DNA from 3 places in the Leisingera sp. XS_AS12 genome. Region 3 is predicted to be linked to each of the others. Evidence: riboswitches for the same ligand, from Rfam matches in the RefSeq annotation. Region 3 holds a riboswitch; each other region holds the start of a gene.

Evidence for each region. A riboswitch is a leader RNA that binds a small molecule or an ion and turns the genes downstream of it on or off. The one in region 3 is predicted to bind cobalamin.
Region 1: another riboswitch for cobalamin. It lies ahead of AB9K35_RS08665 (DUF1636 family protein); the one in region 3 lies ahead of AB9K35_RS19775 (hypothetical protein).
Region 2: another riboswitch for cobalamin. It lies ahead of AB9K35_RS06630 (ferredoxin); the one in region 3 lies ahead of AB9K35_RS19775 (hypothetical protein).

The regions. Positions count from the first base shown of each region.
Region 1 covers NZ_JBGFGM010000087.1:57,176-67,040, reverse strand. The annotation lists gene cobN (cobaltochelatase subunit CobN) at 1-2,270, opposite strand, end outside; gene cobW (cobalamin biosynthesis protein CobW) at 2,432-3,466, opposite strand; gene AB9K35_RS08665 (DUF1636 family protein) at 3,470-3,877, opposite strand; cobalamin riboswitch at 3,973-4,180, opposite strand; gene cobO (cob(I)yrinic acid a,c-diamide adenosyltransferase) at 4,231-4,866, shown strand; gene glpD (glycerol-3-phosphate dehydrogenase) at 4,958-6,535, opposite strand; gene AB9K35_RS08650 (DeoR/GlpR family DNA-binding transcription regulator) at 6,528-7,313, opposite strand; gene AB9K35_RS08645 (DUF1513 domain-containing protein) at 7,454-8,533, opposite strand; gene AB9K35_RS08640 (imelysin family protein) at 8,533-9,540, opposite strand; gene AB9K35_RS08635 (di-heme oxidoredictase family protein) at 9,540-9,865, opposite strand, start outside.
Region 2 covers NZ_JBGFGM010000079.1:11,714-21,578, reverse strand. The annotation lists gene AB9K35_RS06655 (TonB-dependent receptor domain-containing protein) at 146-2,116, shown strand; gene AB9K35_RS06650 (DUF2218 domain-containing protein) at 2,191-2,487, shown strand; gene AB9K35_RS06645 (ABC transporter ATP-binding protein) at 2,513-3,289, opposite strand; gene AB9K35_RS06640 (FecCD family ABC transporter permease) at 3,279-4,286, opposite strand; gene AB9K35_RS06635 (ABC transporter substrate-binding protein) at 4,287-5,225, opposite strand; gene AB9K35_RS06630 (ferredoxin) at 5,212-5,931, opposite strand; cobalamin riboswitch at 6,019-6,227, opposite strand; gene AB9K35_RS06625 (FAD-dependent oxidoreductase) at 6,307-7,563, opposite strand; gene AB9K35_RS06620 (ABC transporter permease) at 7,560-8,372, opposite strand; gene AB9K35_RS06615 (ABC transporter ATP-binding protein) at 8,365-9,132, opposite strand; gene AB9K35_RS06610 (ABC transporter substrate-binding protein) at 9,192-9,865, opposite strand, start outside.
Region 3 covers NZ_JBGFGM010000121.1:84,501-94,365, forward strand. The annotation lists gene AB9K35_RS19740 (extracellular solute-binding protein) at 1-930, opposite strand, end outside; gene AB9K35_RS19745 (cytochrome c family protein) at 1,161-1,670, opposite strand; gene AB9K35_RS19750 (prephenate dehydratase) at 1,790-2,623, shown strand; RNA gene ffs (signal recognition particle sRNA small type) at 2,819-2,917, opposite strand; gene AB9K35_RS19760 (5'-nucleotidase C-terminal domain-containing protein) at 2,980-4,854, opposite strand; gene nudC (NAD(+) diphosphatase) at 5,169-6,152, shown strand; gene AB9K35_RS19770 (SRPBCC family protein) at 6,252-6,719, shown strand; cobalamin riboswitch at 6,859-7,076, shown strand; gene AB9K35_RS19775 (hypothetical protein) at 7,190-7,594, shown strand; gene AB9K35_RS19780 (protein-tyrosine phosphatase family protein) at 7,667-8,188, opposite strand; gene AB9K35_RS19785 (DNA polymerase III subunit gamma/tau) at 8,432-9,865, shown strand, end outside.

The sequences.
Region 1 (9,865 bases), on a different contig from region 3:
ATCACCAGCCCCTTGGGCCAGTCGCCGTGGTCCTGAAGGTGGCGGCGCAGCAGCTCTTCCGCCAGCTTGACCCCTTGCGCATGCGCCGCCCGCGACGGCACCGCCCGCGGGTCGGTGGTAAAGAGGTTGCGCCCAGTCGGGATCACATCCTCGCGGCCGCGAAAGGGCGAGCCGGAGGGGCCGGGGGTGACGATCTTGCCGTCCAGTGCGGCCATCAGCCCGGCGCGTTCCTCAGCCCCGCACTGGCCGGTGCCGAAGATATGCAGGCCTTCGCCGTACTGGCTTTCCTTGATGTCGCAGACAAAGGCGTCGATGCGGGTGATTGCTTCCGCCGGGGAGGTGTCGGGTGTCAGGCCCAGATCGGCCTCGACGCCGGTGCCTTGCGCCTCGGCGCGAATGTCGTCGATCAGCCGGTCGCGGCGGGCCGGGTCCAGCCCGTCGGCGGTAGAGTATTCATCCAGCAGGCTTTCCAACCGGGCCATGCCCTCGGGAAGATTCGTTTGGGCAAGCGGCGGTGGCAGGTGCCCGATGGTGACAGCGCCGATGCGGCGCTTGGCCTGCGCGGCCTCGCCCGGGTCGTTCACGATGAAGGGGTAGATCACCGGTAGCGGCCCGGTCAGCACCTCGGGCCAACAGAGGCCGGAGAGCGCCACCGCCTTGCCGGGCAACCATTCCAGCGTGCCATGCGCCCCGATGTGGATGAGTGCGTCCGTCTGGCCGCGCAGCCACAGGTAAAAGGCCACATAGGCGTGGCGCGGGGTGCGGTCCAGGTCGTGGTAATCGTCGACGCGGGTTTTCACCTCGCCCCGCTCGGGTTGAAGCGCGACGAGGGCGTTGCCTGCGCGCAGGGCCTTGAAGTGAAAGGCGTCATCGCGGCAATCGGGATCTTCTTCCGGGCGGCCCCAGGCCTCGGCCAGCGTGTCCTGCAGGTCTTGCGGCAGGGTGGCGAGCGCAGCTTTGTAGTCAGCAAGGGGGACGCTCAGCGTCTCCTCCATCAGCCGCAGGCCAGTGTTTTCGAGGGCTTCGACGGCGTAGCCTTGGGCGGAGAGCTCGTGCAGGATTTCGTCGCAGGAGGCCAGCGCGTCGAGGCCGACGGCATGGGCCAGGTTGTGGTCGCGGCCGGGGTAGGTGGAGAGGATCAGCGCAAGACGCTTGTCGGCGTTCGGCAGCTTTGCCAGCCGCAGCCAGCCTTCGACGCGGTCGACGGCGGATTTGATGCGGTCGGCATCGGCGCGGTGGGCGAAGCGGGAATATTGCAGCTCCGGGTCTTTCTTGCCCGGCGATTTGAAACTGACCACGCCTGTAAAGATGCGGCCGTCCACCTCGGGCAGGACCACGTGCATGGCAAGGTCGGCAGGGGAGAGACCGCGGTCGGCCTCGCGCCAGTCCTTCTTGCGCGCGGTGGAGAGGGCGACCTGGAACACCGGGCAGCCGGTTGTCGACAGCGGCGAGGCGCTGCCGTCGGTGCCTTGGGCCGAGAAAGCCGTCGCATTGATGATCGCGGCGGGGGTCAGCGCGGGCAGCTTTTCACGCAGCCAATCGGCTGCCGTCGGCGCCTTGAGACTGGCGGCAAAGGCGCCGAATGCCGCATAGCCGCGGGCGCGCAGTTCCGCGATCAGCGCATCCACCGGGGCGGTGTCGGCAGCAGTGAGGTAGGAGCGGTAGAAGCTCACCAGAACCAGCGGCTTGTCCTGCGGCGGAAGGTCCGCCAGCACGCCCTTGTCCGGGTCATAAAACCCGTGGTCCGGCATGGATTTGAGGCCCAGAACCGGCCCGGCATACAGCCCTGCCGCCAGCGACAGCTGGGCGAGTGCGGCCTGCGCCGCCACTGCGCCGCCCGTATCACACAGGGCTTGCAGCCGTCGCAGGGTGGAAACGGGCAGGGTGGACAGGGCATCCAGCCGCGCGTCCTCGCGCCCGTCGGCGGGCAGTACGGCCAGCGCAATCCCCTTGCGGCGGGCGAGATCCTGCAGCGTGGCGAGGCCGTAGGACCAATAGCTTTCGCCGCCGATCAGCCGGACGAGGATGCCCTTGGCGCCCTCCAGCGTCTGTTCCGCGTAGACGTCGACCGACAGCGGGTGCTTCAGCGCCACCAGGTTGGCAAGGCGCAAAGTCGGCAGCTTGCCGTCCGCACGGTGCCACCCCGCCGCAAAAGCCCCGAGGTCGCTGTCGGAGAAGGACAGCACCACAAGGTCCGCAGGCGTCTGGCCGAGATCCTGCGGCGTGTCGGTCTCGTCAAGGCCGTGGCTTTCGCGGAAGACGACGTGCATGGGTCAGGCCTTTCCCGAGTGGTGCTTCAAAGCGCTGAGGGCAGCGCCCGGCCCGGCGGGGCGGGAAGCGAAGCGCCCGCCCCGTGGGGGGCCGGACGGGCGCTGCCCGGCGTGCCGCCGGGCCGAGACGCTCGAAATCTGGCACTTCGCTTCCATTGCTATCAGGCCCCCAGCTCGGCGCGGATCGCCTGTTCGTCGATGTTGTCATGCTCGGCAATGACCACCAGGGCGGTCTTGCGCGGCTGCGCCCCCCAGGGTTGGTCGTACTGGGCGCGCAAACGCTCACCCACGGCCTGAACCAACATCCGCATCGGCTTTCCCTCGACCGCGACATAGCCTTTGACGCGCAGGATGTTCCGTTCGCGGGCGAGTTTCACGATGGCATTCTGCAGCGCTTCCGGGTCGGAGACTTCGCCCATTTCGACCACGATGCTTTCAAAATCGTCATGCTCATGGTCGTGGTGGCCGTCGTGGTGGCTCGGGCGGGCATCGAGATCGTCCTCGGCCGCCGCACCGAGACCCAGGATGATGCGCGGATCGATCACGCCTTCGCTCATCGGCAGGATCGGCAGCTTGCGCGGCGCCTCGGCCTCGATCACCGCGCGGGCCTTTTCGACGCCTGCGTCGCCGGCCAGATCGGCCTTGGACAAAAGCACAATGTCGGCGCAGGAGATCTGGTCCTCGAACACCTCGGACAGCGGGGTTTCGTGGTCGAGGCTGTCATCCGCCTCGCGCTGGGCCTGCACGGCGTCCAGATCCGGCGCGAACTGGCCTTTGGCGACGGCCTCGGCATCGGCCAGCGCGATCACCCCGTCAACGGTGATGCGGGAGCGGATCGCGGGCCAGTCGAAGGCCTTCAAGAGCGGCTTGGGCAGCGCCAGACCGGAGGTTTCGATCACGATGTGATCGGGTTTTTCCGGCAGTGCCATCAGCTGTTCGATGGTGGGGATGAAGTCATCCGCCACGGTGCAGCAGATGCAGCCGTTGGCGAGCTCCATGATGTTTTCCGCCGGGCAGTTGTCGTCGGCGCAGGATTTCAGGATATCGCCGTCCACACCGGCGGTGCCGAATTCATTCACCACCACGGCAAGACGCTTGCCCTGCGGGTTCTGCATCAGGTGGCGGATCAGCGTGGTCTTGCCCGCACCCAGAAAGCCGGTGATGACGGTGACGGGGATCTTGTTGAGATCGCTCATGAATTACTCCTCAGAAGGAAAGGCGGCCGGCGGGATGCGGGCGACGGATTGTTTGCGGAAGACGGTGGGGCGCTCGCGCCAGGGCACCAGCCCGTCGGCGGTGGCGGCATAGGCGGCGGCGCCTGCAAGGATTTCGGGCACGTGCTGGTCCGGGTCCATGTCGCCGTAGATGTAGCTCCAGCGCGCCTCGCCGCCGGTCAGCGCCACAGAGCAGCCGCGCGAGCAGGCCGACAGGCATTTCACACCGCGCAGGGTGACGCCCTCGGGCATGCCCGCTTCTTTCAGGGCAGCGTGCAGGATGGCGCCGGGACGGGTGGCCTCCGGGTCGGCGCCCTCGGTGCGGCAGGTCAGGCACACGGTCAGGGTGACCGGGTCTTTCGGGGCGGCGGTGGGCGCCTGTTCGTCAGCCAAAGGCACGTCTCCTGTCGTTGCAGGCATGCGGGATGGCCGAAAAGGGGCGGCGGTCTGCCTGCCTCTCACCCGGTCGCGGAACACCCCGCCCGCCCGTTGATCTCTCACACGCTGGCAGGTCTCCCGGCTTGCGGATGCCAGGGCGTTCGCCCTGTCGGCCATCCTGCCTTCCCGGGCTGTCCCAGTGGCATGGCGGCCTCATCCGGTCACGGTCGCGGGGGCGGCTGTGCTTGGGCCGTCAGTGGCCGCTGTCACATTCCCTCTTCGCCTGCAATTGCAGGAACCAGCGAAACCCCCTTGCGCTATCGCGCCCTTCTTTGTCAAGACTTGCGCCAAACAGCTGGAGAGCCCCCATGAGCGAAAAGTCTGAAACCGGCATTTCAGAAGAAGAAGCCGCCCGTCACGCGTCCAAGATGGCCAAGAAAAAGGCCGCGCGCGACCGGATGATGAAAACCAAGGACGGCGAGAAGGGGCTGATCATTGTCCACACCGGGCCGGGCAAGGGCAAGTCCTCGTCCGGCTTTGGCATGATCATGCGCTGCATCGCCCACAAGATGCCCTGTGCCGTGGTGCAGTTCATCAAGGGCGCCTGGCAGACCGGCGAGCGCACGCTGATCGAGGAGAACTTCAGCGATCTCTGCCAGTTCTATGCGATGGGCGAGGGCTTCACTTGGGAGACCCAGGACAAGGCCCGCGACATTGCCGCCGCGCAAAAGGGCTGGGAGAAGGCCAAGGAGATGATCCTGGACGAGCGCAACACCATGGTGCTGCTGGACGAGATCAACATCGCACTGCGCTATGAATATCTGGACCTGGAAGAGGTGCTGGAGTTCCTGGTGGAGAAGAAGCCGCCGATGACCCATGTGGTGCTGACGGGGCGCAACGCCAAGGAAGAGCTGATCGAGATCGCCGATCTGGTGACCGAGATGGGCCAGATCAAGCACCCGTTCCGCGCCGGGGTGAAGGCGCAGAAGGGCGTTGAGTTTTAAGCTGAGCGCGTAGCCTGCCTTGGTGGGCGCGACTGCGCCTGCCGGAGGGGCAGGCAGGCGCAGTCCTGCGGTGCCGCCGGGCAAAACACTTTTATGCGGCGAGCTGAGCTGCCTTGCCTTGGATATAGGTATCCACCGCCGCGCGCTGGGTTTCATCCAGCCTCAGGCCCAGCTTGGTGCGCCGCCACAGGAAATCGTCGCCTGCGCGCACCCATTCGCGGGCAATCGCCCAGTCGAGCTCCCGCGCGGTGATCGTTGCGCCGAAGTCCTCGCCCAGATCTCCGGCGGTCTTGGCATCGCCCAGCACTTCCCAAGCCTCGGTGCCATAGGCGCGGATCATCCGGCCCGCCCAGTAGGGCGTCAGGAAGGGGTAGTCCGCCGCCAATTTCGCAGTCAGCTTCTCGACATCCGTCACTGCAAAATCGCCGCCGGGCAGCGCCACGCCCGCGGTCCAATCATCGGGGAGCTGCGGAAATGCCTCGCCGATCTTGGCCAGCGCCGCCTCTGCCAGCTTGCGGTAGGTGGTGATCTTGCCGCCAAAGACGTTCAGCAGCGGCGCCTGTGCCTGATCCAGCGTCAGCACATATTCGCGGGTCGCCGCGGTGGCGGAGCTGGCGCCGTTATCATACAGCGGGCGCACCCCGGAGTAGGTCCAGACAATGTCGTCCCGCGTCACCGGCTTCTCAAAGTATTCAGATGCGAAATCAGCAAGATACTGCTGCTCTTCGGGGGTGCATTCAGGGGCGGTATCGGGATCCGGGTGGTCGGCGTCGGTGGTGCCGATCAGGGTGAAATCCTGCTCGTAAGGAATGGCGAAGATGATCCGCCCGTCGGTGCCTTGGAAGAAATAGCAACGCCCGTGATCGAACAGTTTCGGCACGACGATGTGGCTGCCGCGCACCAGGCGGACGTTTTCGCGGCTGTTCTGGCCCAGTTTCTGATGCAGCACATCCGCAACCCACGGCCCGCCAGCGTTGACCAGCATCTTGGCGCGGTGCTCCTGCTCCTTGCCGCTGGCGTGATCGCGGGTGCGGATCACCCAGTGTTCGGAATGGCGTTCTGCCGACAGCACTTCGGTGCGGGTCAGGATCTGCGCACCGCGCGCCTGCGCGTCGCGGGCGTTCAGCACCACCAGCCGGGCGTCCTCGACCCAGCAGTCGGAGTACTCGAAGGCGGTCTTGAACTTGTCCTTCAGCACCTTGCCCGCCTCGTCCCGGGTCAGGTCCAGCTTGGCGGTGCCGGGCAGGATGCCGCGTTTGCCCAAGGAGTCGTACAGGAACAGCCCGAGCCGGATCAGCCAGGCCGGGCGGCGGCCTTTCATCCAGGGCATGAAGGTCGTCAGCAGTTTCGAGGTCGGTGTTTCGCTGTCAAACCGCATGTCCTTGTGAAACGGCAGCACAAAGCGCATCGGCCAGGAGATGTGCGGCATTGCCTTCAACAGCACCTCGCGCTCGATCAGCGCCTCGCGCACCAGGCGGAACTCGAAATACTCCAGGTAGCGCAGCCCCCCGTGGAACAGCTTGGTCGAGGCGGAGGAGGTGGCCCAGCCGAGATCCTTCATCTCTGCCAGCGTCACCGACAATCCGCGCCCGGCGGCATCGCGGGCAATGCCGCAGCCATTGATGCCGCCGCCGATGATGAACAGGTCTGTAACAGGGGTGTCAGTCATTTTCGCTGCTTTCGTTTTGTCCGGCGGTCAGGATACGGGTGCCTGCGGCCTGCGCGGCCTCGGCAAATTCCGCGGGTACGGGGCGGTCGGTGATTACCACGTCGAGGTCTGACAGGTCGCAGATCCGCACCGGTGCGGAGCGCTCGAACTTGCTGCCGTCGCAGACCAGAACCCGCTGACGGGCGTTTTTGAGGATGGCACGGGCCACGGACACCTCGCGCGGGTCGTGGTCCATCACCGCGCCGTCGGCATCCAGGGCCGAGGCGCCTATGACGGCGAAATCCACCTTGTAGCGGGCGATGAACGCTACCGCGTCTTCGCCGACGATGGCGCCGTCGCTTTGTCGTACCGTGCCGCCAGCCAGGATCAGATCCTTGGCCTGACCGCCCATCATCATATTGATAATGTTTATGTTGTTGGAAAGAATGGTTAGTCCGCGGTGACCCGAGAGGGCGCGGGCGACCTGCTCGGTAGACGTGCCGATGTTGAGGCTGATCGAGCAGTTGTCCGGGATCAACTCTGCAGCCAAGGTCGCCATCGCCTGTTTGCCGCCTGCGTTCAGGCGGCGGCGGTCGGCGTAGTCCTGGCTGGCAGCGGAGCTGATGCGCACGGCACCACCATGCACCCGTGACAGCGCGCCGCGCGCCGAAAGATCTCGCAAGTCCGCGCGGACGGTCTGCAAGGACACTCCAAAGCGCTGCGCCAGATCCTCGACCTCGACGCGATCTTGCTGGTTCAGCAGCGCGATGATTTCGTTTTGACGACTGGAGGCATCCATTTGCTTTCCTTTCGGGGTGATTCCTTAGCGTATCGCGCCTGAAGAGTCACGTGCCGATTTCGTTTTGCAGGACTGCTCAATTGAAACGAAAAGGCGCGCCCGATCGGGACGCGCCTTTGCTTGCTGCAATAGGAGAAATGTCAGCCGAGCGCGATCAGATGGTTGTCCCAGGCCAGATCGGTGCGTTGCAGCGGCTCACTGCCGTGTTCGGTTATGTGAAGAAATTGGCCGTTGCCGGTGCTGGCAGCAAACGCGGTCCCCAATCGAGCGATGCCGCAGACGTCCGCCATGCGTTCTTCCCGCAGAATCGCCCCGCTGTCGCTCGACATCAGCTGCACCACCCCTCCGCGGGGCGAGGTGACCGCGACCTGCGCTCCGTCCGCCGAAAAGGCGATCGATCCGCCGTATCCGTTGAGGTTCATGACCCGTGGATCACCGTCGGCCAGCAGCTTGACCGGTGCGCCGGGGCGATGCAGCCCGGCTGTCGGCACCAACTCACCCCGGTCTCCCTGCCACTGCATGGCAAAGGCCACTGTACCGTCCCGGCGCGTTGCCAAATGCCGGATCGAGTTCAGGTGCAGCTCGGGTGGGAGTTCGAGCTGCTCCAGCAGCGCGCCGTCAAAGTTCAGATAGCTGAGATTGGGGCGCATATCGGGCAGGTTCAGCTTGGCGCGGCCGCTATCGGGGTGGGTCTCGATCCCGCCGTTCGCCACCACCAGCCCCGGAGCATCGCGGCGCAGCGTGATGTCATGTGGGCCGATGCCGCCAGAGGCGAAGGCCTTCAGTCGTCTGTAGCCGGAGGCCGCATCCCAAACACCGACCATGCCACGGGCGGCATCATACTCGTTTTCGCTCGTGAACAGGAGGCGGCCATCCGGGGAAAACGTGCCGTGGCCATAAAAGTGAAAGCCCGCGGGCGGCTCCAGCCGCGCGATGGCTGTGCCGCTGCGGCAGTCGATGACATCGGCAAATCGCCCGGGGCGCCGGGCAAAGGCCACGGCCTCGGGGCGGGTCGGGTGGGCGGCGGCGGCATGGCCGCGACCGGGGAGCAGATGGCGGAACAGGATTTCGCCACTGGCCGTCATGCCAGCCAGGAAAAAACGGCCCTGCGTATCACGCCCGGCCGACAGGAATGCCGGGTTGCCGACGCTGGCCCAGCTTGCCTGCGGCGCCAGCCCGGTTGCCAGAAGTCCGGCGAGGAACCCACGACGCGACGGCATCAGTCGCCGTCCAGCGCGTTGAAGCCCGCGGCAACACCCAGCACGGGACCCAGCCGGGTCGCCACCAGTGCCCGCAGATCCTGCACATCCTGGCGCAAAGCTTCGATCCGGATGCGCCCTGCGGGATCGGCGACGCTGGCAAATGTCGGATCCTCCACTGCCTCGGCGCGATCGCGGATCTTGGCAAAACTCTGCGTGAGTTCAGCCTTCAGCGACGGGTCTGTCGCGTTGTCGGCCTCGGCGAGGGCCAGCGCCAGGGGTTCCAGCGCGTTCAGGGATACCAAGAGGTGACGCAGGCTGCGGCCGGAGCGCCGGGCCTCGGCCCGCAGGGGGCGGGGGCGGTCGAAAGTGCCCAGCGGGCGGCCGAGACGCAGATCATCCATCACCTGAAGACCGGTGTTCAACGCCTTGAACAATTCCTGGGCAATTTCCTCGTCGCTTTGATAGCGGTTGCCGGGGCTGCGCATCTCGGCTGCGTAGGTTTGCTGCCAGTCGGTCAGAATTGCTGCTGCGGTGGCGGCGATGTCGTGGCTGATCGCCCGCGTCAAGGTGCAGCGGTAGGCAGGCTGGCCAGCGGTGGAAACTTCCGGGTCGTAGAGCAGGTATTCCAGCGCATAGAAGCCGCGTGCGGCGATGGTGTAGCTGGCGAAGCTATCCGGGTCGCTGACGGTTGCGTCCTCTTTGTGGATCAGTTTGGCCAGGGCCTTGGGGGTCTTGCCGCGGCTGTCCGGCCAGAACGCCAGAGCGAACGCACGATTGTCGGTTTCGGTTGGGCCGAAGCGGTAGTGGCTGGCTGCAATCCAGCTATCAAAAGCCTCACCAAATGCCGCGCGCAGGTCTGGTGACTGCGCGTCGCACTCCTTTTGCGCGGTCTGCGCCAGCGCGGAGGAGGATTGGGCCAGGGCCTGAAAGGCGGGAAGGATGTGCTGGTCCGTGATGTGCGTGGTCAGCTCCGACGCTGCTGCTGGCGCGGCCAGCAGGGTCAGGGCAAATGCAATGGAACGCATTAAAGACTCTCCAGAAATGAAATAAGCGCGGCACGGTCGGCAGGCGGCAAGGCGACCACCTTGTCGCGAGCGGCCTCGGCCTCGCCGCCATGCCACAGGATGGCCTCCAGCAGGGTGCGGGCGCGACCGTCGTGCAGGAATGTGGCCCGGGGCGAGACTTGTTGGGTCAGGCCGATGCCCCAAAGGGGCGCCGTGCGCCACTCGCGCCCCGTCGCGCGCCCCTCGGGGCGGTTGTCGGCCAGACCCTCGCCCATGTCGTGCAGCAAAAGGTCGGAATAGGGCCAGATCAGCTGGAAGCTGTGCTCCTCCCGGTTCGCCAACCGGT
Region 2 (9,865 bases), on a different contig from region 3:
GTCATCACCCCAGTTGGCTGGGCAGCGATACTTTTACGCGTTCTGCAAAGACTTTTGAACAATACGCAAAGATGGCTGTCTGGCAGGGAACCGAAAAGCAGTCTAGCTACCCGAGTTAAATAGTCAACTACTCTAGGATAGCACCATGCCACGGATGACACTGCGTTTTTTGATGCTGGCAGGAACGGCCTTGGTCGTGCCCTTGTCGGCCTTCGGCCAAGACAGCACCCCTCTGTTGCTGGACACAATTCGCATTGAGGCGTCGGATGCACAGAGCGTATTGGGCAATGACGTGATTACCGAAGAGGAGCTGGACGCCCGCAACCCCTCCAGCACCAAGGATGTCTTTGTCGGCGAAAGCGCTGTCACCACAGGCGGCGGCGCGGCGATTGCGCAGAAGGTCTATGTGAACGGGATCGAGGAAAGCCTCTTGTCGGTCACCATCGACGGCGCGCGGCAGAACAAATCGGCCTTTCACCACACCGGCAATGTGCTGCTGGACCCCGAATTGCTGAAATCGGTCGAGATCACCAAGGGCCTGGCCCCCGCCGATGCTGGCCAAGGCGCGCTGGCGGGCTCCATCGCCTACGAAACCAAGACCGCAGGCGACCTGCTGGAAGAGGGCGAAACCTTCGGCGGCCGGGTGAAACTGGGCACCAGCGACAACGGTACCGACCTGGAAAGCGCGTTGGCCATCTTTGGCCGCCAGGGCGGATTTGAGTACCTTCTGAATGCCACCCGCCGTACCGGTAGCGACTATGAGGACGGCGACGGCAACACCGTGCTGGGCACCGGCGCTGACCTCACAGATTACGTCGGCAAGTTTGCCTATCAGTTCGACGGCGGCCACCGGTTTGAATTCGCCGCTTCGCAGACCGAGGACAACGGCCTGCGCGCAGCCCAGGCAGGTCCCGGCGGCATCCTCTTCATCCGCCCGGATTTTGCCGGGGTCGCCTCTGGCCCCAGCGTCCTGACAGAGGGGCTGTCGCGCCGGACCTCCTATACGCTGACCTATACAAATGCCCAGGCGCAGGGGATCTGGGACCCCACCATCCAGCTGAGCCACAACGAGCAGGAGATCGATGCCAGCGGCGTCTACGGCACCAACAAGAGCCTCAGCGGCACATTCAAGAACCGATTTGCCATCAGCGGCGGCTCTCTCACCGCGGGCTTCGACTTCTTTAACGAAACCGCCGAGGGCGAAGGCCGCGGGCCGGGGCCCTTCGGCAGCTCCGGGCGCGAGAAGCTGCGCAACCTGGGCGTCTTTGCTCAGGCGCGTCAGGACTTGGGGACACGGGTCTCGGTCAGCTATGGTGCTAGGTATGATGCTCAGAAGTTCACCGGTGCTGATGATGGGCCGGACGGCCCGACCAAACTCTCGGAAAGCGGCTTCAGCGCCAATGGTGCGGTCGATGTGATCCTGTCGGACAACTGGACCCTGAACGCCGGTGTGGCCTCGACCTGGGGCGGTTACGAGCTGGGCGAGGCGGCGCTGGTCAACTTTGGCACCGCCTGGAACTATGACGGCTTCACCGCGTCGCGTGCCAAGGCGGGCCGCATCGGTCTGCGCTTCGACAATGGCGCTTGGAAGGCCAGCGCAGCCGTGTTCCGCACCGATGTCGACGACATCACCGCGGTGCTGCCCACGGCCGGTGCCCGCGGAGCGACCGCCGACCTGACCAGCCAGGGCATCGATGCTTCGCTGGAATACAACTGGGGGCCCGGCTTTGCGCGGCTGAACTGGACCTATGCGGATGTGACGATGGACGGCGATGCCGTCGGCTCCACTGCCTACTACCTGGGCCGCCCGATGGGGCAGATCATCGCGCTGGAAGGCGGCTGGGCTCTGGACGACCAGTGGCAGTTCGGCGGCACCGCCGAGATCGCCCGCGAATACAGCGACGCCGCGGCGCCGTTGCCCGGCTACGAGGTGGTGAACGTCTATGCCTCCTACACGCCGCGCAGCCTCGGCAATCTGGAAGTGCGGCTCGATGTGCGCAACCTGTTTGACGAGACCTATGCCAGCCGCAGCTCCGACGGGGTGGATTCCAGTCGCGTGATCGCGCTGAATGAGCCTGGCCGCACCATCGGCCTGACCGCACGGCTGAAGTTCTGAGCCGCCGCGAAACAGTCAAGTCCCGGGGGCGGCTGCCGTCCCCCGGCCCTTCCAGCCAACGAAGGCCAGAAATCATGATCCGACAGACAGGCCGGTTTCAAACCGCCCACGCCAGCAAATACATGCGCCAGCTGTGCAAGCATTTTGCCCATAAGGTTCCGGCCGCGTGCGACAAAACAGAAGGACGCGTGCAATTCCCATTCGGCCCGGCAACCCTGCACGCCAGCGCAACCGAGCTGCAGGCCGAGATCACCGGCCCGGACAACGCCGCGTTAGAGCGGGGCCGCGCCGTGATCGACTCGCACTTGAAAACCTTTGCCTTCCGCGAAGGCTTCACACAGATGGACTGGGCGGCACCGACGGAGGGCTGACAGCTGGCCACCCGTGCCGTCTGCGTCAGGCCCGTCGCCGCTGCGACTGCTGGTGGATCGGGCCGGTGATGGACAGCACATTGCCGTGGAACTGGCCGTCCACCAGGTAATGGGTCATCAGGTTCTGCCGGTTCAGAACCTCCAGCGGGCGGCCGTGTTCGACAATGCGCCCGCCCGCCATCAGGTAGACATGATCGCAGTAGCGCACCGCCAGGTTCAGGTCATGCATCGTCATCAGCACGGTGCGGCCGCGGCGCCGGACCTCGTCCAGCAGTGCCAGCTGGTAATGCAGGTCCAGGTGGTTGGTCGGCTCGTCCAGCACATATATTTCCGGATCACAGGCCAGAAGCTGGGCGAAATAGCAGCGCTGCAGCTCGCCGCCCGACAGCTTGCCCGCGGGCTGATCCTGCTTGTCCGCAAGGCCCGCAAGCTCCAGCGCGTCCTGGCGCCGGCGGTCGAATTCGCCGTGCGGCAGCTCCAGCACCGACAGGCCGATCTCGACAATGTCACGCGGCGTCAGCCCGTCCAGCAAGCCTGCGCTCTGCACCAGCGCGCCCAGCTTGCGGGCCCATTCGTGATGGGCATGATCGCCGATTGCCCGGCCCTGCGCCCGGATCTGCCCCGCCGTCGGTGCCACCGCGCGGTAAAGACTGCGCAACAGCGTTGTCTTGCCCGCGCCGTTCGGCCCCAGCAGCCCGTGGATCTGCCCCTCGGGCACTGCCAAAGACACATCGCGCACGTAGGCAGCGCCCGCGATCTCTACCGTCAGATTGTTGATTTCCAGCGCGAACTCAGACGGCACGGCGCAGCCCTCTCAGGATGATGATGAACGGCGGCGCCGCGAACAGGGCCAGCAGTACGCCCAGCGGAAGCTCCTCCGGAGCAAGCAGCACCCGGCACAAGAGGTCAACCGCAATCAGCACCGTCGCCCCCAGCACCATGGTGATCGGCAGCAGAACCCGGTGGCGCGCGCCGACCAGCAGCCGCGCCATATGCGGCACGATGAGGCCGACAAAGCCGACGATCCCCGCCACCGCCACCGCCAGCCCGGTCAACAGCACGGTCGCCACGAAGATCATCGCCCGCAGCCGCGCGGTGCGGATGCCCAGCGCCTGTGCGCGCTCTTCTCCCAGCAGCGTTGCGTCCAGCGCATTGGCTTGGGTCAGGAACATGAGCCCCAGCGCCACCACCGCTACCGCCAGCAGCGGCACCTCCTGCCATTCTGTTCCGGCAGCGGTGCCCATCAGCCAGCCCATCGCGTTGCGGGTCGCATGCGGGTCGCCAATATAGAGGAAGAAGGCCGTCAGCGACTGGAACATCAGCGAGACGGCTACTCCCGCCAGCACCACGATCAGCGGATCCATCGGTTGCCCCCGCCGCTGGGACAACCCCATGGTCAGCGCAAAAGCGGCCGCCGCTCCGAGGAAGGCGATCAGCGGCACTCCCAGCCGGTCGGTGACCGCCGCGGGCAGCCAGATGATCGCCGCCACCGCTGCCGCCGACGCCCCCGAGGAGAGCCCCATCAGGTAGGGATCCGCCATCGGGTTGCGCAGCGCTGTCTGCATCAGCGCACCGGCCAGCGACAATCCCGCGCCGATCAGCCCGACGGCCAGCACCCGCGGGATGCGCCATTGCCACACGATCAGCGACAGGCCGCGCGGTGCGTCCTCGCTCCGGCTCAGGATCGCAAGGCGGTCCGCCCAGCCGATGTCGGCCGTGCCCCACAACACCCCGGCGACGGCTGCCAGGACCATCGCTACCAAGGCTGCCGGAAACAGAAGCGAGAAGCGGGCCTGCATTCAGCGCAACGCCGCCAGCTGCGCGTTCAGGTTTTCAACTCCGTCGGCAAAGCGCATGCCCAGCAATGTCTCGGAAAACGGCACCACCACGAAACGCCCGTTCTGCACCGCCGTCAGCTGCGACAGCACGGGATCGTTTTCCAGATACTCCCGTTTCTCCTGCGCCGAGGACCAGCCTGCCTCGATCAGCAGGATCACATCCGGGTCGGCCTCGACCACGCGTTCCCAGGCCAGATCAACCCAGGCGCCTTCGACGTCCGCACTGATGCTGGTCAACCCGGCGGTTTTGGCGACCAGTGCCGGGCCGCCGCAGCAACCGATCGAGAACGGCGTGTCGGTGCCACTGTCATAGATAAAGGCGCTGCGCCCGCCGCCCGCGGGATTGTTCTGCACCGCTTCGATGCGCGCCCTGGTCTCGGCGATCAGCGCATCCGCGCGATCCTGAACGCCGAAAATGTCGCCAATCACTTCGATGTCGCGCAGGATCGGCGCAATGGTCAGCGGCACGTCCTGAGGGTGCGCAGACCTGCACGACGCATCCACCAGATAGGTCCCCACGCCCAAGTCGTGCCACTTCTGCACCGATCCCAAATTGTCTTCCGAGAAGGCAGAGGCAAAGCCTGCGAACAGGAAGTCGGGCTCTTGGGTCAGCACGATTTCTGCAGCCGGATATTTCTCGGCCAGAACGGGGACGCTGTCGAATGCATCCCGCCACTGGTCCGGGATCTCGTCGTCGAGATAGGCGGTGCCGACCATGGCGTCCTGCAGACCGAGTGCCAGCATCACCTCGGTGGCCTGCTGGTTCAAGGTAATGGCCCGCTTCGGCGGCGTTTCGTAAGTATAGGAGCTCCCACAACTTTGAACGGTCACCGGATCGGCCTGCGCCGCACCGGCGGCCGCAACAAGGCACAGCGGCATCAGAACTCTAAGCAAATTCATGGGTTTCTCCTGATTGATGAATAAGCAGGGACTGCGGAACATCCCCCGCGCAAAGAACCCGGGCCACCAGGCTGCGCACATCCGCCAGATCGCGGACCCGGTACCAATCCCCTTTTGGATAGTGCACGATCACAGGCCCGTTGTTGCAGGGAAACAGGCAGCCGGCCGCGGTCACAAGACAGTCAGAGGCCAACTGCATGCGGCCCAACTCGGCCTTCAGCGCCGCCAACAGGTCGGGTGCATCCTTCAGATGGCAGCGCGGTCCAGTGCAGACCAGCAGGTGGTGACGATGGGGCGGAGGACTGTTCCAGCCTTTGCCCAATTCGCCGTCTGGTCTCGGTTCCACCTCCGTCAGCGGCACCTCAGCCCGCGCAACATGGCCAAGGACCGAGGTGTCAGCTTGCGGGGCCTCAGCCAGCAGAACCTTCGGGCGTGTCCCGGTCTGGCGCGCCAGCCAGGCCCCCACTGCGCCGGGCAGCCAGGCCTCTATGCTCTGCGAAAACGGGAGGCCAACCGGACGCAGTTCGATCCGCGTCGCTCCCAACGCGGTCATATCGTCCAGCGCCCGCCAAAGCCCCTCGCCGCTGGCTTCGAGCCGGACCGCCACCGCCGCACTGGGCGCCGCTGCCGCCAGCCCTTCGGCCAGGGCCTGAAAGCGGGATTGGCTGACATACGAAGCGGAGATCAGATAAATTCGGGCGTCCATGCAAGCCTCTCAAGCGGAGGCAGGCAGGCGCTGGCGCGAAGCGCTGGGGACACTGTCATCTCTTCCTCCACGGGCCCTCCGCCCGATTGGTTACGGTTTACCGATGGCAGGTCTCCTGACTTGCGGATCAAAGCGTGCCGTCCCTTCCCGGATCCGCCGGATCCAGTGGTTCTGACGGGGTACTCTCCGCTCACAGTTGCGGGGGCAGTTCTGGACTTGGGCCGCTCAGCCCGCACCAGATTCCCTTTTCATCCCATTGCCATACTCGGCCGGGAACCATCGATTTTTGTCTGCTCAAATCGGCCTGCCCTGTCAACCGCTATATGTCGCCACGCAACCAAGCCCTTCGAGCAGGGAGGATGCGTCGGAACATGATCAGGTCAGCCCCCCGAGGCGGCGCACCTGCGCGCCAACGCGCTCCCCGTCTACGGTTGCCATTGTTGCGGCGATGCCTGCGGCTTCCCCGGTGGCAAAAGCCGTCCCCATGACACGGACCGAGCCATAAGCGACAGGATCGGCCCCGATGACGCGGCCAGACACAAACAGATTGTCGAGGCCGCGCGCCCGCAGACTGTCCAGTGGAACCGAGGCGTAACCATGCCCGCCAACCGGGTGGTAGACCGGCTTGCCGGCTTCACCGTGCAACTCTGCGGGCCACGCCGCCCGGGCGATGCTGTCGGAGCGTTGCCGCCCGCAGGCGAGATCCTCGGCCGTCATCTCATACCGCGTGGCAGGGTGCCTGCTTTCACGAATGCCGATCTGCGGACCAGACTGGGCCAAGAAGCAATGCTCGAACCCCGGCACGTGATCGCGCAACATCTGCACATAGTCATTCGCCATCTCCCGCGCGCACCGCTCCGCCCGCGTAAAACTGGCGGACGTGAGGTCGGGCAGCGCCAGGTCAATGATCATCCACCACATGTCGCCAGTGCCGGGAATGCGCGTATAGATGCCGCCATCCTCGCGGCGGATCGGATAGGCGCCGGTCTTGTTGTAACGCTGGATGGCCGCCTTGATCGCCGACCTGTCAAAGGGGACCCGCGGATCCAACCCGGAAATCCGGATCGGGGCAGAGACGGCCTGCAACTGGCCGTTCATGTCGCCCTCACGCATTGTGATGCCAGACACGAGGGACAGATTGCCGTCGCCAGTCGCATCGACAAAGCCCTCAGCGATGATCCTTCGGCGGCCCTCCATCCCGGCGACGGTTACAGCCTCTATGCGGTCAGCCGTTCTGGTTGCGGCGGCGACACGAGAGTGCAGCAGCACATCAACGCCGTGATCGGCAAGCACCCGGTCGAACGCCAGCTTTGCGATCTCGGGGTTCAACAGGATGATCCAGTTGCCCGTGGTTTCGGAATTATGGGCCTCGGTATTCATTCCGCAGGCCCGCATGGCCGCCAAAACCAGATCCCCGGCCCCACCGACGGCTTTTACCGGCTCAGGCCCTTGCTGGAAAAATCCGCAGTAGGCCAGAACCTGCGACGTGGTCGCCGCGCCGCCGAGAAAGCCGTATTTTTCCACCAGGCATACCTTGCCGCCTGCGCGGGCAGCGCCGAGCGCCGCCCCGATGCCGGCAGCGCCCCCACCGGCCACGACCACATCATAATCACTCTCGGTCTTCCGGCTCATGTCCGCCAACCCAGAACGTGCTTTTCCACCAGCCCGACGGTGGTAGACAGCAGCACCCCCAGCAGCGACAGGATCGTCACCCCGGCAAACAAACGTTCAAGGTCGTACAGCGATCCGGCCTGCAGGATGTAGGCGCCGATGCCATGTTCGGCGCCCAGCATTTCCGCCGCCACCAGCAAGATGATCGCGATGGCCAAGCTGACACGCAGCCCCGACAGGATGCCGGGCATGGCACCGGGCAGCACGATCCGCAGCACCACCGTCGACCAGCGCAGGCCAAAGCTCTGGCCCATCCGGATCAGCGACCGGTCGACGTTGTCGACCGCGCCATAGGTGGCAACAACGGTAGGTGTGAAGGTGCCAAAGGCGATCAGCGCGTATTTCGACGCCTCGTCAATGCCGAACCAGATCACGAACAGCGGGAGCAGGGCGATCTTGGGGATCGGGAATATCGCCGCCACAAGGGGGACGAGCCCGGCCCGAACAAACGAAAACAGGCCAATCATCACGCCTACGGTGATACCGGCAACGGCACCGATGCTGCCGCCGACCAGAAGCCTCATCAGCGACGGGGCCAGGTTGGTCCACAAGGCGCCGGATGCGGCCAGATCCCACAATGTCAGAAATACGTCCGACGGGCGCGGCACCGTCAGCGAAGAGATAAAGCCCGCGCGCGTTCCCCATTCCAGCAAGGAAATCAGAACGATAAACACAACCAACCCCACCCAGCGGGGCGATGACGGACGGAAACCGCCGCCCCGGAATTCCACCGGGCGGACGTCTGAGGTCTCGGTTGCGCTGTCAGTCATCGATCAATTCCATATCTGCAGCCTCAGCCTCGGCGCGCATCAGCGCCCAAAGATGCTGCTGGGTGCGTTCCAGTTCAGGGTCGTTGGCGCGACGCTCTGCAAGCGGGGTGTCGATCTCGATCACCTCGTTGATAGCCCCGGGACGGCGCGACAGCACGACAACCTGATGCCCGAGGCGCACCGCCTCGGCCAGGTTGTGGGTCACATAGACCGCGGTGAAGGGCGATTTGGTCCACAGATCCACCAGATCATCCATCAGCAGTTCGCGGGTCTGGCTGTCGAGCGCCGACAGCGGCTCATCCATCAAGAGCACCGCGGGATTCACCGCCAGTGCGCGGGCGATCGCCACCCGCTGCTTCATGCCGCCGGACAGTTGCTTGGGCAGCGCCTTGCGGAAATCGCTCAGCTTGGTGCGCGCCAGAACGTCCTCGATGATCGCATTGGCCCGCTTTGTCGGCACGCCGTGGTCGGAGAGGATCAGCGAGATGTTCCCTTCCACGGTGCGCCACGGCAACAGCGCAAAATCCTGGAACACATAGGTCAACGGGTTGATGCTGTCGCTTGGCGGCTGGCCGACCTGGCTGACCACCCCTTCGGTGGGGCGTTCCAGCCCGCCGAGGAAGCGCAGCAGGGTGGACTTGCCGCAGCCGGAGGGGCCGACGATGCAGACAATGCGCCCCTTCGGGATGGAGAGGTCAATATTGCGGATCACCTCGACATCGCCATAGCGATGCGAGACCCCTTCGAGTCTGAGTTCCATAGATACTTCCGATGGCAGGGCGTCCGGCCGCCCTTGGGCGGGCAGCCGGACAATTGGGATCAGGCGCGGGCTTCGACGTAGCTCTCGTCCACCAGCGTCTCGTATTCGACGCTGGATTTCACCAGACCTTCCGATTTGAACCAGTCGAGCTGGTCCTTGACCGACGTACGGTTCAGCGACAGGCCCGGATTGATGCGCATCGCACCGTTCACGATCGGCCCGCGGGCGTCTTCCAGCGCGCGGTCGGGATAGATATGCGCGGCCAGCAACGCGATGATGGCGTCCTGCTCGTCCTGCTCTGCGGTTTTGTCGACCAGCGCGGCGTTGAAATCATCCGCACCGCGGGCCAGCGCCGCGAGGAAAGCGCGGGTCTGCTCGGTTTCATTGGCCGCGTTCTGCGCCGAGGTGAAGACCGTCGTCACCTGGTAATCGGGGATGTAGTCCGCAACCTCGCCGATGATCTTGACGGCACCGGCATCGGCCAGCGGCTTGGCAATATGCGGCACGATCGACCAGGCGTCGATCTGGCCGGACTTGATGGCGCCAATCACCGCGCCGGTCTTCTGCAGCGGTTTGAACTTCAGCTTGGCGTTCTCTGCCGCGGCAATGCGCGAGCCCATGTAGTGGAAGGACGAGCCTGCCTGGGTCATGCCGAACGTCTTGCCGTCCAGGTCCGCGGGGCTTTGCAGGCCCGCCTCATAGGCCGCGTTGGAGGCGAGGATCTTCTGGCCGG
Region 3 (9,865 bases):
TTCGCCCGCCTTGAAGGCCTCGAACGCGGCGGTCTGGTCCGCGAAATACTCCACCCGGATGCGGTCATAGTTGTAGCGGCCGCGGTTCACCGGCAGATCCTTGGCCCAATAGTCATCGCGGCGGGTGTAGACGATGCGACGGTTGACGTCGAAGCTCTCCAGCTTGTAGGGGCCCGAGCCCACCGGCACCTCCAGGCGCGGCTCATCCAGGCGGCGGTTTTCCGGGTCCTCTTCGAACCACGCCTTGGAGAACACGGTGGTATTGCCTACGGTCTCGATCAGGCTGCGGCGGCTGACCTCGGGGTGGAAGGTGAATTTCACCGTCAGGTCGTCGAGCGCCTCGGCGCTGGTCACCATATGGCCCACCGCCTGCGCATAGGACGGCAACCCCTGGGTGATGAACAGCTTGTGGCTATAGACCACGTCATGGGCCGTCACCGGCGTGCCGTCCCAGAACCGTGCCTCGGGGCGCATGTGGAAAATCACGTAGTTGCGGCCCTCGTCGTACTCCAGGCTCTCGGCCAGCAGGCCGTAGTACTGGCCGATGGAGTCGTCGGAACTGACCAGCAGGCTGTCATACTGGATCGTGGTCAGCGCCCCGGCGCGACCTTTGCGGGAATAGGGGTTGAGCGAATCGAAGGTGCCCGATGCCCCGAGCGAAATCTCGCCCCCTTTGGGCGCATCCGGGTTCACATAGGCAAAATGCTCGAAATCGGCCGGGTAGTCGAGATTGCCGAAATAGGAATACCCGTGGCTGGTGATGACCGTGTCAGCGGCCTCCGCCTCGGGCGTGCCCTCTGCTTGCGCCAACGTCGCCGTCAGCGCCAGGATCAGCGACAGCGCCAACATCTGCGCGAACATCACTGCGGTCTGCATCGGATACGCCCGTTCCTTCACGCGTGCCCGCGCCACAGCCTGAGCCGTTTTCATCTGCCTTGACCTCCTGTTGCCCGGTGCCTGCCGCCGGAGTTTTCTGCCTTCCCAAGCTAATGTCCGCCGGCGGTCACTTTCAAGTTGAGATTGGAGGATTTCCGTCACCATCCGTCACAATCCGGACAATCCCCGCCCAGCGCCCGGTCACACGGCAAACACTTGCCCAAACGGCAAAAAAGCCGCTGCCCGGGGCAGCGGCTTTTTCGGATAGCTGGGACAGCGACGGATCAGTCGTCGAGGCTGTCCAGATAGGCGATCAGGTTCACCCGATCCGACTGTTTCTTCAGCCCGGAGAACGACATGGTGGTGCCGGAAGCATAGGCCGACGGCTTGGCCAGGAAGGCATCCAGCTCTTCCGGCGTCCAGTCCTTGTCCGCCAGAGCGGTCAGAGCACCCGAATAGCCGAAACCGGAAACCGAGGCGATATCACGGCCAACAACCCCATACAGATAGGGACCCGTGGCGTTAGCGCCATCTTCCAGCTTGTGGCAAGCCGAGCACTTCTTGAATACTTTTGCGCCTTTGGCGACATCAGCCGAGGCCATCAGCTCGTCAAAGCTGACCTCCGGCTCGTCGCTGGCCGCGTCATCGGCGGAGGCGACTTCGATCACGTAGGCAGCCTCTCCGTGGCTGTCCACGTGATACAGTTCTTCTGCGGCCCATTTGCCCAGGAGGAATACCAGGAACGCGCCACAGAAACCTGCGGTCGCTTTGGTAAGGGTCATTGTGTCAAACATGAATCGCGGGTCCATTTAGCTGTCTGGGGGGGTGTCTAAGGCTTCCCCTCGCCAGTGGCAAGGTATAGACAGCGCGACGAAACGCCCATTTGCTGAAGTTTTGCACCGGAAACACACCCATGACCCGCAAGATCGCCATTCAGGGGGAGCTGGGCTCCTACAGCCACGAGGCCTGCCGCAACGCGCGCCACGACATGGAGGTGCTGCCCTGCCGCACCTTTGAAGACGCCATCGCAGCGGTCAAGAGCGGCGAGGCGGAACAGGCGATGCTGCCGGTCGAGAACTCGACCTACGGGCGGGTGGCCGACATTCACCGCCTGCTGCCCCACAGCGGGCTGCACATCATCGACGAGGCCTTCGTGCGGGTGCACATCAACGTGCTGGGCGTGCCGGGGGCCAAGCTGGAAGACATCCGCGAGGCGAAATCGCACCTGGTGCTGCTGCCGCAATGCGGCACCTTCCTGCGCGAACACGGCATCCAGGGCCGGGTCAGCCCCGACAACGCCCGCGCGGCCCGTGACGTGGCCGAAGCCGGCGACAAGCACGTGGCGGCCCTGGCCAGCGAACTGGCCGGCGAAATCTACGGGCTGGAGGTGCTGGCGCGCCACATCGAGGACAATGGCGACAACACGACCCGCTTCCTGATCATGGCGCCGGAACCGGATTACCGCCGTCGCGGCACCCACAGCATGATCACCAGCTTCGTGTTCCAGGTCCGCAATATTCCCGCCGCGCTCTACAAGGCGATGGGCGGCTTTGCCACCAACGGCATCAACATGACCAAGCTGGAAAGCTACATGGTCGACGGCTCCTTCACGGCGACCCAGTTCTATGCCGATATCGAAGGCCACCCCGAAGATCCCAATGTGCAGCTGGCGATGGATGAGCTGAAGTATTTCACCACCAACGTCGAGGTTCTGGGCGTCTACCCGGCCAACCACGGCCGGTTCTGACGCCACGATTTCGGCAGTCGCCCCCGGTCGCGCTACGGCTTCAAACACCGTTCAAGTCAGCCTCCCTGCCTGCGTCCGCGCGGGCAGCAACCTCGTGCAGGCCATACCGCCGTTCTAGCGACGCGGCCGCTCTGGCACACCGAAATGACTGTCGCATGCCCATGTCGGGCGGATACTTTTCGAGGGGGGGAGTTAAAGTGAGAGGCTGGACATCGACCCAAGCGGGGCTCGTTGTGGCTGCTTCCTTCCGGACCTGACCAGGTTGGCGAGGCGCTTGCCCGCGCCAACCTCTCGAATCCCGATATAAGGGGCATGATCCGGAATGACAAGGGCAGCTGCACACCCGCCGGACAGGACTAGAGATGTAGCTCCAGTTCCCAGAATCCCTGCTCATTGAACCCCCGTGGCACCGCCAGACCGGCAGGCAGTTCTGCCAGGTGGCGCGCCGCGCCCGGACCGGTCACCGCAACTGCGCGCGCGCCCGGCAGGGACGCCAGCTTCCACGGGTAGGGCGCAGCCTCCAGCGGGTCGGTCTTCAGCCGCCCCTGCAGGTAATCACGCACCGCGTCCCGGATCAGCAGCGGCGGCAGGGACAGTTCCTCGGCCTCGTGCAACATCCGGAAACTGCCGCCGCCCCGCACCCGGTAGCTGTTGGCGGCAACCGCGAACTTCTGTTCGGGATCCACCGGATGACCGCGCCACCGCAGCTCGCGAATGCGCCGGGCCTGCGGGTTGATGCGCTCTCCGGTGGCCGAGAACCGGGGCGGTTGCGACGGATCGATGCGGTACTGCAACCCGAACATCACGTCGAAATTGTGCCCCGCGCGGGCCGGATCCGCCAGCAGCTGACCACTGCGCCCGGGTGTCAGCCGGTTGAACAGCCCCGCCGACATCTCCAACCAGTCCAGCAACTGGCCGCCGCTCACGGTCACCACGCGCAACTCATTGGGGAAGATCTGCAAATCGGCGATATTGCGGGCGCTCAGGTCCCCGGCGGAAATATCGGTGTAGAACTGCGGCCCGGCGCGACCGCCGAACTTGCAGGGTGCCACCGCTGACAGCAGCGGCAGCTCTCCCGCGGCACTTTGCGCCAGCAGCGGCCGAACCGCCGCTGCCTGCGCCGCCGCGACCAGCGCCAGACCGCGGTCCGGCGCAAAGAAGGTGAAATAGGAATGCATCGCCACGTCCGAGGAACCGGCAGGCTGCCGCATGCGCTCCTGGGTGCGCTGATGGTCCTGCGACAGCGCCGCCACCAGCTCGGGGGATTCCGCGGCCAGCGACTGGATCGCGCCGGCATTGCCCTTGCAGGCCACCGGCCGCAACCGCGCCTGTCCCGAGACCAGCCGCCAGCCCCCGTCCCCGTACCGCAGGTCGAGGTCGAGCACGCCCAGGTGCGAGCCATGAGCACCGGGCATCACCACCGGCTTGTCCAGCGGATGCGCCGGATCCGGCAGCGTCAGATGGGTATGGCCGCCCACCAGCGCATCGATCGGCGGCAAGGCCGCCAGCTGCTCCAGCGCATTTTCCGTACTGTCGCCGCCGCCCGCCGAAAGCGCTCCGCCGTCATCGCCAAGCCCGGTATGGGCCAGCGCCAGCACCACATCGCAGCCTTCCGTCTTCAGGCGCCAGGCCTGCTCGGCCGCGGTATCGACGATCCCGGTGGCGCGCAGCTGCCCCTGCAGCCCGCGACCACCCCAGACCAGCGTCTGCGGTGGCAGCACCGACAGCAACCCGATGCGCACAGGCGGCAGATCGGGACAGCTGTCCAATTGCCGCTCCAGGATCGCGGCCTCCCCAAAAGGCAGGTGCAGCCCGGGCCGGGCCGCCCGCAGGTTCGAACACAGCACCGGGCAGCGCACGTCTGCCAGCACCCGCGACAACCGCTCCAGCCCGATATCAAAGTCGTGGTTGCCCAGCCCGACCGCGTCATACCCCAGCACGTCAAAGGCCACCGCCAGCGGATGCGGCCGGGTGCTGCCCGGCTCGATATCGCCGAGCGGCGCGCCCTGGAAACCGTCGCCATTGTCGACCAGCAGACAGGCCTCGCCGCGCGCCGCGGCTTCGGCGCGCTCCTCGGCGATCAGGCTGGCCACGCGCGACAGCCCGACGGCCGGATCGGCCCGGTCGGCATAATAGTCGTGCCCCAGCAGGTGACAGTGCAGATCCGTCGTGGCGAGCACGCGCAGCCGCCCGGAGGTCCGGGCGGGGGGCTTGTCCACCGCAACCGTCATGTCTGCTCCCGTGTCGGCACTTAGGGTCCGCTTCTGTAGGCTACGCTTTACCGCGTGTTTCTCCGCCCCATTTGAATCAGCGTTTTAACGATTTGCAAAGGCACCTTTTGAGTGCTGCGACATTTTTCTGAGCGCCGCCGTGACATGCTCTGCCGCCAAAGACATTTTGCACCCTGCCTTCTTGCCCCGCGCGCGCCTTGTTCCGATCGGGCGGTGTTGCGTTGCAGTGACAGGCAAGCCCGGATCGCGCAACATGGCTGGCTCCCGGCCAACCGGGCTGGCAAGGAAACCGCAAGATGCATCGGGAGACCGCCATGAAACATGCAGAACAGGTGACTTTCGGTGGCGGTGCGCTGAACCGCGCCGCCCATCTGCGCACCGACGCTGCAGCGCTGGACGCAGCCTGGCGCGCAGCCGATGCAGCCGTGCTGCTGCTGTGGCGCGGCAAACCGCTGGCCCGGCGCCCACAGGCAGAGGCACCGCCACAGGGGCTTGCCCTGACGGCCCCCGATCACCCGCTTGTCACCCCCCTGCGCGACACGGCCCTGTTCCTCGGCCTGACATCGCAAGGCGCACCGCGCTTTGCCTGCGACCTTGGCGACTGGCAGCCCGCGGATCTGGACGCAGCGTCGCTCGAGGCCTTCAGCGACGCCAGCGAACAGCAACACCCGGAACTGCCGCAGGGCCACGTCTTCGCCGAACTGCGCCGCATCATGACCATGCTCACGCCGCTGGAAGCCGAATTGGCCGCCACGGCAAAGGCGCTTCTGGCCTGGCACCGCAGCCACGGGTTCTGCGCCTGCTGCGGCGCGCCCAGCGTCATCGCGCAGGCGGGCTGGCAACGGCTGTGCCCTGCCTGCAAGGCGCCGCATTTCCCGCGCACCGATCCGGTGGTCATCATGCTCATCAACCATGGCGACAGCGTGCTCCTTGGCCGCTCGCCCGGCTGGCCCGAGGGGATGTATTCGCTGCTGGCCGGTTTTGTCGAACCGGGCGAGACGCTGGAAGCCGCCGTCCGGCGCGAGGTGCTGGAGGAGACCGGCGTGGAGGTCGGCGCGGTCAGCTACCTTGCCTCCCAGCCCTGGGCCTTTCCGATGTCGCTGATGTTCGGCTGCGCCGGCACCGCGCTGAGCCGCGACATCACCATCGACCCGGCCGAGATCGAAGACGCGCTCTGGGTCAGCCGCCAGGAGATGATGGCGGCCTTTGCCGGCGAACACCCGTTGATCAAACCGGCCCGAAAAGGCGCAATTGCGCATTTTCTGCTCAAGAACTGGCTTGCGGACACGCTGGACTAGAGCGCATATTTGTGTCCAGCGCGAGAGGCACGCTCCCCCCTGTCACCGCACGGGGTACAACAGGCACGCACATCAGACATTCGGGACAGGCAGGCGAGCATGGAATTCAAAGGCAACGAAGATATCGAAGCACCCATTGCGGACGTTTTTGGGGCGATCTCCGACTTTGAAATGATGGAACGCTCCGCCCTGCGCCGCAGCATCGAGGTGCAGCGCACCGGCGATCCTGCCCACCCCGAGGCGGGGCTGACCTGGGATCTGAATTTTGCCTTCCGCGGCAAGCAGCGTCAGGCCCGGCTGGTCCTGGCCGACTATTCGCCGGTGACCGGCATGACCATCACCGGCGGTGGCAGCGGCCTGGATGGCCGCATGGAGGTGGAGCTGGTGGCCCTGTCCCCCCAGCGCACCCGCCTCTCGGTCTGGCTGAAACTGGAGGCAAGCACCCTGACCGGACGGTTGCTGCTGCAGTCTCTGAAACTGGCGCGCAACAACCTCAACCGTCGCTTCAAACTGCGCCTGGCCGATTACGCGGGCCTGACCGAGGCGCGGCTGAAGAGCACCGCCTGATCGCATCGCCCGACAACCCCGGCTGACGCCCGCGTGGCAAGACCATTGCAGGCAGACCTGCGGCCGCCGCGCGGTCGCCTTACGCTCCGTTCCTCCGGTGGCGGATGCGGATTTGCGATTGACGCGCCGGGTCAGCAGCCGCTACCGCTAAGGGGATGGTTCCCGCGCCGCGACGGATCGTGGCCGGGATGAAAAGGGAATGCGGTGCGTCCGGCCTCAGGCCGGACAAGTCCGCAACTGCCCCCGCAACTGTAAGCGGCGAGCGACCCCGGACAATCCACTGGCCCTCGGGCCGGGAAGGACCGGATCAGCATCGACCCGCAAGTCAGGAGACCTGCCATCACATGTGAAACTCGAACCCGGACGGGGCGTCCGGGCAGGGTCTGACGGCTGCGGTTGCCCGGCGACGGGCGGACTGGCACCGCTTCTCCCCCTGCCCCTCTGCCCCGCCACGCGCGGAGGGCGCATTGATGATTTGGAGCGACCAGACCCACGGCTACACGGCCACCGACTGTCCCGACCTGGGCCGTCCCTGCCCGGCAGCGGAACGCATGATCACCCGGCTGGCGGCGGCGTTGACGCAGGCGCGTCCGCTGACGCAGGAGGATTTTGAAATCACCGGCAACACCGTGCTGGACGGCTGCCCCAAGTCCTGCCCGGCGCAATTCGCCGCCAGCCATGACAGGATCCGCATCTACTGCGGTGTCGAGGCCCAGACCTCGCGGGCCGGGCTTGACCGTTTTGCCGATGCCATGTTCAGCCCCGGCGACAGTGGCTTTGCTGCCACCACCGCAACGGCGCGCCCCTGCGCCCTGATCGAGGCGATCCCGAACCCCGCCCACGCACAAGCCGCAACGCAGGTTTCGCTCGGCTGACGCCCTCCGCCCCCCCGCTACCCCGCCCGCGACCTGCGCCGTTGGCGGTCCGCCCCCGGCTGCTGCACGTCTTCAGCTGGGGCGCCGCAGCCGCATGCGACCGGCATAGGCCCATTCCATCTGGGCCTGGGTCTCCACCGCGCAGGGGCGCAAGCTGCGCAGTCGCGCCAGCGCCTGCGCCGGCAGCTCTCCGGCTTCGATCATCAGCCGCAGCACCGCCATGCCAGAGCGCCCGCAGCCGCCCTTGCAATGCACCAGCACCCGACCGCCTCCGGCCAGCGCGCGCCGCGCCTTGCGGCTGGCGGTCGGCCATTTCAGGGCCACCCGTCTCGACGGGGTGTCGAAGTCCGCCACCGGCAAATGGATCCAGCGACAGGCCATGCTTTGCAGATCCGCGCCCAGGCGCACACCGCCCGCGGCGACTTGCTCCGCCTCCGTTGTCATCGAGATCACCAGCCCCGGCTTCCACGCGTTGATCTGCGCGAGATCACCGACATAATCGCCACCGCTCCCCGGCAGCTTGCACAGGGCCAGCAGACCGCCCCCAACCGAAAGGGCATGAAGGGTCAGATTGACGGGATCGTGAGCCGCCATCGGCGCGGGCGTCGGCTGCTCCGCCACCCCAGAGGTTTTGTCAGAATGCATGGCGCCTCCCTGCCTGCGCGCGCCCCGCCCGATCCCACCCGGGCCTTACCACCGAGTCTAGCCGCGCCAGCCGCAAATCCCAAAAGGTTTTTCCGCCGCCCCGCGCCGCCCTTCTGCGGTGGACGAACCGGGCGCGCTCCAATACCCTGCGCGATACGCGGCATAACCAATCCGAATCCGGCACGAGACACCATGAGCGACACCCCCAGCGAAAGCGGCCCATCCCAATACCAGGTACTGGCGCGCAAATACCGGCCCGAGACCTTTGCCGACCTGGTCGGCCAGGACGCCATGGTCCGCACGCTGAAGAACGCCTTTGCCGCCGACCGCATCGCCCAGGCCTTCATCATGACCGGCATCCGCGGCACCGGGAAGACCACCACCGCGCGGATCATCGCCAAGGGCATGAACTGCATCGGCGTCGACGGCACCGGCGGCCCGACCACCGACCCCTGCGGCAAGTGCGAACATTGCGTGGCGATCATGGAAGGCCGCCACGTCGACGTGATGGAGATGGACGCCGCCTCCCGCACCGGCGTCGGCGACATCCGCGAGATCATCGACTCGGTGCAGTACCGCGCCGCCTCCGCGCGCTACAAGATCTACATCATCGACGAGGTCCACATGCTGTCGACCTCCGCCTTCAACGCGCTGTTGAAGACGCTGGAGGAGCCGCCGGCGCATGTGAAGTTCATCTTTGCCACCACCGAGATCCGCAAGGTGCCGGTCACCGTTCTGTCGCGCTGCCAGCGCTTTGATCTGCGCCGCATCGAGCCGGAGGTGATGATCTCGCTGTTGCGCAGGATCGCCACCGCCGAAGGGGCCGAGATTGCCGATGACGCGCTGGCGCTGATCACCCGCGCCGCCGAAGGCTCGGCCCGCGATGCGACCTCTCTCTTGGACCAGGCGATCTCCCACGGGGCGGGCGAGACCACCGCCGATCAGGTCCGCGCCATGCTGGGCCTGGCCGACCGCGGCCGGGTGCTGGACCTGATGGACATGATCCTGCGCGGCGACGCCGCAGGCGCCCTCACCGAGCTCAGCGCGCAATATGCCGAAGGCGCCGATCCCCTGGCGGTGCTGCGCGACCTGGCCGAGATCACCCACTGGGTTTCGGTCGTCAAGATCACCCCCGACGCCGCCGAGGACCCCACCGTCAGCCCGGACGAGCGCGCCCGCGGCCTGGCGATGGCCGAAACCCTGCACATGCGGGTGCTCAGCCGGATGTGGCAATTGCTGCTGAAGGCGCTGGAGGAAGTGGCCGCCGCCCCCAACGCGATGATGGCCGCCGAGATGGCGGTGATCCGCATGACCCATGTGGCCGACCTGCCCACCCCCGAGGAACTGGTGCGCAAGCTGAAAGATGCCACCCCGCCGCCCCTGCCGCCGAATGGCCCCGGCGGTGGCGCGATGGCCGGTATGGGTGGCATGGGCAGCGCCCCGGGGGCACCGGTCTCGGGCGCCCCGGTCGGCTATGGCCAGCCGGAGCCCGGTCCGGGCGGTCCGGGCGGCGGGCCGATGGCCCATGGCGGCGGCGGCACCATGGCCGCTTTGGCGCCACAGGTTGATGCCGCTCTGGCCCGCTATCCGACGTTTGAACATGTCGTCGAGCTGATCCGCAGCCGC